DNA from 3 places in the Arthrobacter sp. CJL-S3 genome. Region 3 is predicted to be linked to each of the others. Evidence: riboswitches for the same ligand, from Rfam matches in the RefSeq annotation. Region 3 holds a riboswitch; each other region holds the start of a gene.
What was found. A riboswitch is a leader RNA that binds a small molecule or an ion and turns the genes downstream of it on or off. The one in region 3 is predicted to bind S-adenosylmethionine.
Positions count from the first base shown of each region.

Region 1: another riboswitch for S-adenosylmethionine. It lies ahead of metX (homoserine O-acetyltransferase MetX); the one in region 3 lies ahead of AC06G6_RS13255 (aminotransferase class V-fold PLP-dependent enzyme).
Region 2: another riboswitch for S-adenosylmethionine. It lies ahead of AC06G6_RS18760 (DUF1737 domain-containing protein); the one in region 3 lies ahead of AC06G6_RS13255 (aminotransferase class V-fold PLP-dependent enzyme).

Region 1 covers NZ_CM160046.1:1,347,550-1,350,772, forward strand. The annotation lists gene AC06G6_RS05990 (bifunctional o-acetylhomoserine/o-acetylserine sulfhydrylase) at 1-870, shown strand, start outside; SAM riboswitch class IV at 1,020-1,135, shown strand; gene metX (homoserine O-acetyltransferase MetX) at 1,246-2,349, shown strand; gene AC06G6_RS06000 (MFS transporter) at 2,596-3,223, shown strand, end outside.
Region 2 covers NZ_CM160046.1:4,081,600-4,084,822, forward strand. The annotation lists gene cls (cardiolipin synthase) at 1-127, opposite strand, end outside; gene AC06G6_RS18755 (aminodeoxychorismate lyase) at 221-1,183, shown strand; SAM riboswitch class IV at 1,346-1,460, shown strand; gene AC06G6_RS18760 (DUF1737 domain-containing protein) at 1,555-1,782, shown strand; gene AC06G6_RS18765 (rhodanese-like domain-containing protein) at 1,779-2,210, shown strand; gene AC06G6_RS18770 (O-succinylhomoserine sulfhydrylase) at 2,211-3,223, shown strand, end outside.
Region 3 covers NZ_CM160046.1:2,909,848-2,913,070, forward strand. The annotation lists gene hisN (histidinol-phosphatase) at 1-52, shown strand, start outside; gene AC06G6_RS13250 (glutamyl-tRNA reductase) at 158-1,492, shown strand; SAM riboswitch class IV at 1,625-1,738, shown strand; gene AC06G6_RS13255 (aminotransferase class V-fold PLP-dependent enzyme) at 1,773-3,223, shown strand, end outside.

The DNA of each region.
Region 1 (3,223 bases), 1.6 Mb from region 3:
AAGCTGTTCTTCGGCGAAGTGGTCTCCAACCCACGCCAGGACGTGCTGGACATCGAGGGCATCTCGCAGGTGGCTCACGAGGCCGGCGTCCCGCTGATCGTGGACAACACGCTCTCCACCCCGTACCTGATCCGGCCGATCGAATGGGGGGCGGACATTGTCGTGCACTCCGCCACCAAGTACCTCGGCGGCCACGGGACCGCGATCGCGGGCGTGATCGTGGATTCCGGCAACTTCGACTTCGGCCGGGACCCGGAGCGCTTCCCCGGCTTCAACACCCCGGATCCCACCTACAACGGCCTGGTCTACGCCCGGGACCTCGGCAAGGACGGCGCCCTCGGCGCCAACCTCTCCTACATCCTCAAGGCGCGCGTCCAGCTGCTGCGCGACCTCGGCTCGGCAGTCTCCCCGTTCAACGCCTTCCTCATCGCCCAGGGCCTCGAGACCCTGAGCCTGCGCGTGGAGCGGCACGTCGCCAACGCCAGCAAGGTGGCGGAATGGCTCGAGGCCCGGGACGACGTCGAATCGGTCGCCTACGCGGGGCTGCCGTCCAGCCCCTGGTACGAGCGCGGGCGCAAGTACGGCCCGAAGGGGACCGGCGCCGTCGTCGCCTTCAACATCGCCGGGGGAGCGGAGGCGGGCAAGCGCTTCGTCGACGCCCTCGAGCTGCACTCGCACGTGGCCAACATCGGCGACGTGCGCTCGCTGGTCATCCACCCGGCGTCGACCACCCACAGCCAGCTGTCCCCGGAACAGCAGACCGTCGCCGGGGTAAACCCCGGCCTCGTCCGGCTCTCCGTGGGCCTGGAGCACATCGATGACATCCTCGCCGACCTCGACGCCGGATTCCGCGCGGCCAAAACCGCCTGAGCACCCCCGGCCCCCGGCGTCCGGCCCCCGGCGTCCGGCCCCCGGCGTCCGGGCGCCGGGGCCCGGATAAACGCGGAAAAGAACGCGGCGAGTCATAAGTTCGTCACAATCTTCGCCACCGGGCCGCCGCATTTCGTAGACTCAGTGCAGGTCATGAGTGCCAGCGACAGCCCCGGCTTGCTGGCCGGCAACCCTCCTTTTGCGGCGGGGTGCCCCGGGTGAAGACCTGGCCTGCCGGTCAGCTGACGGCGGGCAAGCGCGAAGTTAGGTCCTCACATGACGATTGCCGTCACCCGCCAGGGTGTACCTGTAAGCAAGACCTCCCACCCGGATGCCCCGGGGGACACGGCGCCAGACGGGGTTGTCCCGGTCGGAATGGTCCCGGACGGGGCTGCCCCGGACGGAACCGTCCGGTATCTCCGGATCGGCGACCTCGAGCTCGAGTCCGGTGCCCGGCTGCCGGACGTCACCCTCGGCTACGAGACCTGGGGGACCCTCAACGCGGACCGCTCCAATGCCGTGCTGATCGAGCACGCGCTGACGGGGGACACCCACGTCACGCGCGGCGCCAGCGAGGAGCCGGGGTGGTGGGAGCAGCTCGCCGGCCCCGGTGCCCCGGTGGACACGGACAGGTACTTCGTCGTCTCGATCAACATCCTCGGCGGCTGCTACGGCTCCACGGGACCCTCGACGCCGGCACCCGACGGAAAGCCCTGGGGCTCGCGGTTCCCGCTCGTCACGCTGCGGGACACGACCGAGGCCGAAGCCAGGCTCGCCGACGCCCTGGGCATCCGGAGCTGGTACGCCGTGCTCGGCGGTTCCCTGGGCGGGGCGCGCGCGCTGGAATGGGCCGTCAGTTACCCGGACCGGGTCCGGCGCTGCGCCGTGATTTCGGTCGGCGCCAGCAGCACCGCCGAACAGATTGCTTTCGCCCAGGCGCAGACCCTCGCCATCCGGCAGGACCCCCACTTCAACGGCGGGGACTACTACGGAGGGCCGGAGCCGGAAGCGGGCCTGGCCCTGGCCCGGCGGATTGCGCACATCACCTACCGCTCGGCCGCGGAGCTGGACGGACGCTTCGGCCGGAACGCCCAGGACGCCGAGGCGCCGCTGGAAGCCGGATCCCTCGCCGGGCGCGGCCGTTACCAGGTGGAGAGCTACCTCGACCACCAGGGCAACAAACTTGTCCGCCGCTTCGATGCGAACAGTTACATCGCCATCACCGAAGCGCTCATGAGCCATGACATCAGCCGGGGCCGCGGCGCCCTCGCCGAGGCCCTGGCTCCGGCCACGGCGGAGTTCCTGCTGGCGGCCGTCGACTCGGACCGGCTGTATTTCCCGGCCCAGTCCCACGCGCTCGCCGCTGCCCTGCCGGGCGACGTCGCCGTCCACACCATCGAGGCGCCGATCGGGCACGACGGTTTCCTGACCGAGATCGGCCAGCTCAACAGCCAGCTTCGGCGGCACTTCTTCGGCTAGGTCCTTCGGCCTGTCTTTCTGCGCGGCACGACGGCCGTGCCGATCTCCTGCGCGAATCCGTGGACGAAAGCGCGGGAAGAAGAGACCAACTGTGCAATTTTGCAGATACGCTCTGCACTAATGGCCGTTGAGGCTCAGGGCGGGAGCGCCCATACTCATTGAGAATGATGCCGCGTGTCACAAATCACGCCGCGTCCATTGCCCAGAGGTCCATAGGGTGTCGACGGAGACACCGAAGGAGTCGAAATGAGTACACAAAACGCCGCCAGGCGCCCGGAAGAGGAAGACGTCAAGTCGTCCGGACTGAAGAAGGTAGTAACGGCCTCCATGGCCGGCACCGTTGTCGAATGGTATGAGTTCTTCCTCTACGCCTCGGCCGCCACCCTTGTGTTCGGCAAGATCTTTTTCCCCAACTCCGGCACGGAACTGGACGGCATCATCGCCGCCTTCCTGACCTACGCCGTTGGTTTCGTTGCCCGCCCGATCGGCGGCATCGTCTTTGGCCACTTCGGCGACAAGTTCGGCCGCAAGCAGCTGCTCCAGCTCAGCATCATCCTGGTCGGTGTCTCCACCTTCCTGATGGGCTGCCTCCCGACCTTCCAGCAGATCGGGTACTGGGCCCCGGCCCTCCTCGTGTTCCTGCGCTTCGCCCAGGGCTTCGCCGTCGGCGGTGAATGGGGCGGCGCAGTCCTCCTCGTCGCCGAGCACAGCCCGAGCAAGTCCCGCGGCTTCTGGGCCTCGTGGCCGCAGTCCGCCGTTCCGCTGGGCAACCTGCTCGCCACCGGCGTGCTGTTCACGCTGTCCTCCACGCTGTCCTCCGCCGACTTCCTCAGCTGGGGCTGGCGCGTGGCCTTCTGGCTCTCCGCCGTGATCG
Region 2 (3,223 bases), 1.2 Mb from region 3:
CCGTGGTGGGGCGCCGGTTTCCGGGAATGATGCCCAGGGCCAGCACCCGGATGGCGAGGTCAACGATGGTGAGGATCAGGATCACCCAGGACGGGAGAGATTCCGCCAGGGAAAAAGGCCACAACACAGACGAACCCCTCAAGTTCCAGACCCGCGGAACAGTTCCGGAACGGGCAACCGTCAAATCCTATCCCGCAGCCTGCCGCACTAAGCTGAAGCCATGACTTCTCCTGCTGCCGCCCCCGCCCCTGTCCCGGTGCTGGTCTTCCTGGATCCGGCGTTCGACGGCGGCCGGCTGGCCGACGCCACGAAGCCGCAGCTGATGGCGACGGACCAGGGCGCCACCCGCGGCGACGGGGTCTTCGAGTCGCTGCTGGCCGTGGGCGGGCAGCCCCGCAAACTCCAGGCGCACCTGAACCGGCTGGCCGGGTCCGCCCGGCTGCTGGAGCTGGACATCCCGGCGGAGGACACCTGGCGCCGGGCCATCGCGACGGCGATCAGCGAATACCGGCGCCAGCACGTGCCGGGCGCCGAAACCGTCGGGGACGACGAACTTGTGGTCAAGCTCCTCGTGACCCGCGGCGTCGAAGGTGCGCCCGGGCCCACCTGCTGGGTCCAGGCTTCCGCCCCCGGCCCCGCCGGGAGGCGCCAGCGCGACACCGGGATCGACGTGATCCTGCTGGACCGCGGCTACGACAGCGACATCGGGGAACGGGCCCCGTGGCTGCTCCTTGGCGCCAAGACCCTGTCCTACGCCGTCAACATGGCCGCGCTGCGCTACGCGCATGCCCAGGGCGCGGACGACGTCATCTTCACCTCCGCGGACGGCCGGGTCCTGGAGGGACCGACGTCGACCGTGCTGCTCGCGCACCTGGAAACCACCGACGACGGCGCCGGCGGGGTCCGCACCGTCCGGCGGCTCATCACGCCCCAGCTCGACAGCGGGATCCTGCCCGGCACCTCGCAGGGCGCCTTGTTCACCGCGGCGAAGGCCGCCGGCTGGGAGCTGGGCTACGGCCCGCTGGAGCCCCGCGACCTGTACGACGCCGACGCCGTGTGGCTGATCTCCAGCATCCGGCTGCTGGCGCCCGTCAACCACATCGACGGCAAGGAAATCGGCACCCCGGAGCTGCGCCGGCAGCTCACCGCGGAGCTCAACGCGCTGTACGCCACGATCGAATGATCCGCCCCGCCCAAAAGGCGCCGCGGGGACACCTGGCGGCGGCCCTGGGCGCCGGAACGGGCCGTCGCTGACTGCGAGGATCCGCGTTGTGTGGAGGACCGTTACTTAACATGACGGCGGCGGCGGTGCGGGCCGGCGCCGCAGGTGTTACGTTTTTTGGTGAGTAATGAGAACCGGCGCCAAGCCCTGACTGGCCGGTCGGCAACCCTCCCTTTCGCGGCGGGGTGCCTCAGGTGAATACTCGGCATATCGACCATTCGAGCTGCAAGCGTGAAAGAAGGAGATCCGTCGTGCCTGACGCGTCCGCCCCCGCTGTCCCCGTAACAGCCCCCGCCCCGACCCGCGCTGTCCCCGGTGCCGCCGAGGAGAGACTGGCGTTCCGCCTGTTCACCGGCCCCGATGACCGCGCCTTCTGCGAGCGCGTCTCGGCCGCCCTCGCCGAGGGCTACGTGCTGCACGGCAGCCCGTCGGCCACGTTCAACGGCAGCACCGTCATCGTGGCGCAGGCCGTCGTGCTGCCGGCGGCGATCGCCAGCGCGGACGCCGCCATCGCCAATGCGGTGGATGACCTCGAGTTCGACGGCGAGGGCCACGCGTGAGTTACGCCGGGGACCTCAGCCCGCACGAGGCCTGGGCCAAGCTGGAGGACGGCGCCATCCTGGTGGACGTCCGCACCGAGGGTGAATGGGCCCACATCGGCATCCCGGACACCAAGCCGGCGGGCAGAACGCGTCATGACCCGCTCTTCATCCAGTGGAACCTGGCCGGCGGCATCCCCAATTCGCGCTTCATAGAAGAGCTGAAGCTGCAGCTGAAACAACAGGCCCCGGACGGCGGCGGCACCGAACTGGTTTTCCTGTGCCGTTCGGGCGCCCGGTCCATCGCCGCGGCGATCGCCGCAACGGAGGCCGGGTTCATCTCCTACAACGTCCTTGAGGGCTTCGAAGGCGAGCCGGACCGCTACGGCGAACGCACAGTCAACGGCTGGAAAAACCGCGGCCTGCCCACCAACCTTGGAAAGCACTAAGTGACCTTCAACCCTGACGCCACCGGCTGGAGCGCCGACACCCAGGCCGTCCGCGGCGGACTCGACCGCACCGGCTTCCAGGAAACGTCCGAACCGATCTTCCTGAACTCCGGCTTCGTCTACGAATCCGCGGCCGCCGCGGAACGCGCCTTCACCGGCGAGGACGAGCGCTTCGTCTATTCCCGCTACGGCAACCCCTCGGTGGCCACCTTCCAGGAACGGCTCCGGCTGCTCGAAGGCACCGAGGCCTGCTTCGCCACCGCCTCGGGCATGTCCGCGGTCTTCACTGCCCTCGGCGCCCTGCTGGCCGCCGGCGACCGGGTCGTCGCGGCCCGCTCGCTGTTCGGGTCCTGCTTCGTGATCCTCAACGAGATCCTGCCCCGCTGGGGCGTCGAGACGGTCTTCGTGGACGGCCCGGACCTGGAGCAGTGGCGGTCCGCGCTGTCCGAACCGACGACGGCGGTCTTCTTCGAGTCGCCGTCGAACCCGATGCAGGAAATCGTGGACATCGTCGCCGTCAGCGACCTGGCCCACGCCGCCGGGGCGACGGTCGTCGTCGACAACGTCTTTGCCACCCCCCTGCTGCAGCGCTGCGGGGAGCTCGGCGCGGACGTGGTCGTGTATTCGGGGACCAAGCACATCGACGGCCAGGGCCGGGTGCTCGGCGGCGCGATCCTGGGCACCAAGGAGTTCATCGAGGGCCCGGTCAAGCAGCTCATGCGCCACACCGGCCCGGCACTCTCCGCGTTCAACGCCTGGGTGCTGACCAAGGGGCTGGAGACCATGGCCCTGCGCGTGAACCACTCCTCCGCCTCCGCGCTGCGGCTGGCCGAATGGCTTGAGGAGCAGCCCGCCATCAGCTGGGTCAGGTACCCGCTCCTGCCGTCCCACCCGCAGTACGAGCTGGCCGCCCGGCAGATGAAGGCCGGCGGCACGGTGCTGACCTTCGAGCTTTCCCCGTCCGCCGGGCGTTCGGCGAAGGAGGCGGCGTTCGCGCTGCTCGATGCGCTGCG
Region 3 (3,223 bases):
GCACTCGGAGGTCCTCAAGCGCCTCAACCCGGGCCTGGACGACCTGCTCTAGCAGCCTGCCTCCAAGGATTCCCCAACCTCCCTGTAGGACTCTTTCCAAGACGGCGGCCTGACGGCCTGCCTCAAAGGTAGGGCATCTTTTGGGAGGAGAGCAGCCTTGTCTGACACGCTTCAAGCCGTGGTCCGCGGCACCGGCGGAAACGGCACGGTCCTGCTCGTGTTCGTGGCGAAGTACCGGGATCTGGACATCGGATCCGCCGCCGCTCTGCACGCCGCTTCCGCCGGGCTCGCGCCCCAGCTGGTCTCCGACCGTTCGACCATCACCGCGTCGGTGGTCTTGTCCACGTGCAACCGCTTCGAAATCTATTGCGAAGTTTCGTCCGCGACCGGCGTTGAGGCCGCCCGCGCAGAGGTCCTCGATTCGGTCCACCGCAGCTCCGGGCTGCCCACGGTCCTCCTGTCGGCCCTTTTCGAGGAACTCCGGGGTGCCACGGCTGTCGAACATCTATTCGCCGTTGCCGCCGGTTTGGATTCAGTTGTCGTGGGTGAGCGCGAAGTTGCCGGCCAGGTCCGGCGTGCGCTCGCCGACGCACAGGCCGCCGGAACCAGCAGCGGGCGATTGGCCAGGCTGTTCCAAGCCGCGTCCCGCACAGCGAAGGACGTGGGGGCCCGGACTGCTCTCAGCAGCGCGGGCAGATCCATCGCTGCTGTTGCCCTGGACCTTGCCGCCGCCGGAACAAGGCGGGCCGGGATCGCCGGGACGTCGGCCGTTCTCTTCGGTACCGGCGCCTACGCCGCGTGCGTGGCGGAGCTTCTCAGGCACCGAAATTGTTCCGAGATTTCTGTCTTCTCCCATTCCGGCCGTGCGGAGGCCTTCGTGGCGTCCAGGGGAGGTCGCGCCCTCTCCGCGCAGCAACTGCCGGCAGCCGTTGCCGGAGCCGACCTCGTCATTGGCTGCAGCGGTTCAGGTGCCCGCATCGGTGCTGCCGCCCTCGCCCGGTGGCGTGCGGACGGCGCCCGCCCCCTCGCCGTCATCGACCTGGCACCCAGCCATGATTTCGACCCACAGGTTATGGAGCTGCCAGGTGTGGACCTCATCACGCTGGAGTCGGTCCACATCGCTGCTCCCCCCGCGGACGCCGAGGCGCTGCGCCACGCCCGCGCCCTGGTCCGCCGGGCGGCACGCCAGTTCGAGGAACAGGATGCCGTCCGCGCCGTGGATCCGGCCGTCGTCGCCCTGCGCGAGCACCTCCATCAGGTCCTCCTCAGCGAAATGGAGCGCGTCAACAGGCAGCATGCCCGGGGCGCCTCGGCTGAAGACGTCAACCACGCCCTGCGGCACATGATCCGTCGCCTGCTCCATACCCCGACGGTCCGCGCCCGGGAGCTCGCCGCACTCGGACGTCAAGATGACTACACCGCTGCGCTGGATGCCCTGTTCGGCCTCAGGGTCCAGACCGGAAGCCTGAGCGCGGCTGCCGAGGACTCCTAGCGCGGATTGCTGCCGCCGGACCGTCGCGCCGGGTCGGTGGTTTGGCTGCCCGGCGGGCACCGGCGTAACAAACGGCTTCACATTAAGCCCGCGCCTTTCCGCCGGAACGGGGTATGACCTACGCTCGAAGCAGGTCACGAGTGCCAGCGCGAAACCCCGGTTTGCTGGCCGGCAACCCTCCATTCGCGGTGGGGTGCCCCGGGTGACGACCTGGCCGGTCCGGAACGGACCCGGCAAGCGCGGATCCCCGGCGTGTGGGGTCCTTTTCGAGCGAGGTCCCATGACGACTGCCACCATTCCCGCCACTCCTGAATTCCAGGCCGGCGCCACCGAGTCCCGTCCCGACGCGCGGTTCGCCGACGCCCGCCGGCCGCTGGCCGCCGTGACCGGCGCCGAGATCCAGGCACCGCTGATCCAGGGCGGCCACGTCCGCTACGCCAACCTGGACTACGGCGCCTCGGCCCCTGCCCTGTCCGTCGTCTCGGCCTACCTCAACGAGATCCTGCCGTTCTACGCCAGCGTCCACCGCGGCGCCGGCTACGCCTCGCAGATCAGCACCTCGGTCTACGAAAACGCCCGCACCATTGTCCGGGAGTTCGTGGGCGGCCGGCCGGACGATGCGGTGATCTTCACCCGGAACACCACCGATTCACTGAACCTGCTGGCCGGGTGCCTGCCCGCCGCCGGCGGCGTGCACACCGGCGAGGTGCTGTACCTCGACATCGAGCACCATGCCAACCTGCTGCCGTGGCAGCGCGTCCCGCACCGCAGCGTCATCGCCGCCCCCACCCTCGCCGCCACGCTGGAGCTGCTCCGCGCGGAGCTCGCCCACGGCGGCGTCAGCCTGCTCGCCGTGACCGGCGCCTCCAACGTCACCGGAGAGATCCTGCCGATCCGGGCCCTGGCCGCCCTGGCCCACGACTACGGCGCCAGGATCGTCGTCGACGCCGCCCAGCTGGCGCCGCACCGGCGGATCGACATCGCCGCGGACGACGTCGACTACCTCGCCTTCTCGGGGCACAAGCTCTACGCACCGTTCGGCGCCGGCGTCCTGGTCGGCCGCCCCGACTGGCTCGACGCCGGCACCCCGCACCTGGCCGGCGGCGGGGCCGTGCAGGACGCCCGGATTGACAGTGTCAGCTGGACCACCGGCCCCGCCAGGCATGAGGGCGGCTCGCCCAACGTCCTCGGCGCCGCCACCCTCGCCCGGGCCACCCAGGTGATCGCCGACCTGGACGTGGACCAGTGGCACGCGCACGAAAACGCGATCCGGTCCTTCCTCGTCGAGGGCCTCGCCCGGATCGACGGCGTGACGGTCCACCAGATCTTCTCGGACAGTGCTTCCTTCGACGCTCCGGCTGGCGCCGGGCCGGACACCGCCGCGGGGACAGGCACGATCGGCGTCGTCAACTTTTCGCTGGAAGGCTACGACGCGGGCCTCGTGGCGGCGTACCTGTCGGCCGAACACGGCATCGGCCTGCGGGACGGCCGCTTCTGCGCGCACCCCCTCCTCCGGCGGCTCGGGCTGCCCTCGGGCTCCCTGCGGGCCAGTTTCGGTCTGGGTTCCCGGCTGGAAGACGCCCAGCGGCTGCTCGCCGCCCTCCAGGAGCTGCGCCGGACCGGCCTCGGCTGGGACTACGTCGTGGACGCCGGACGCTGGGTGCCGTCCAACGACACCCGCACCTACCCGCACTGGGCCCCCAACACGCCCGGCACCGCCGGCGCGGCCCC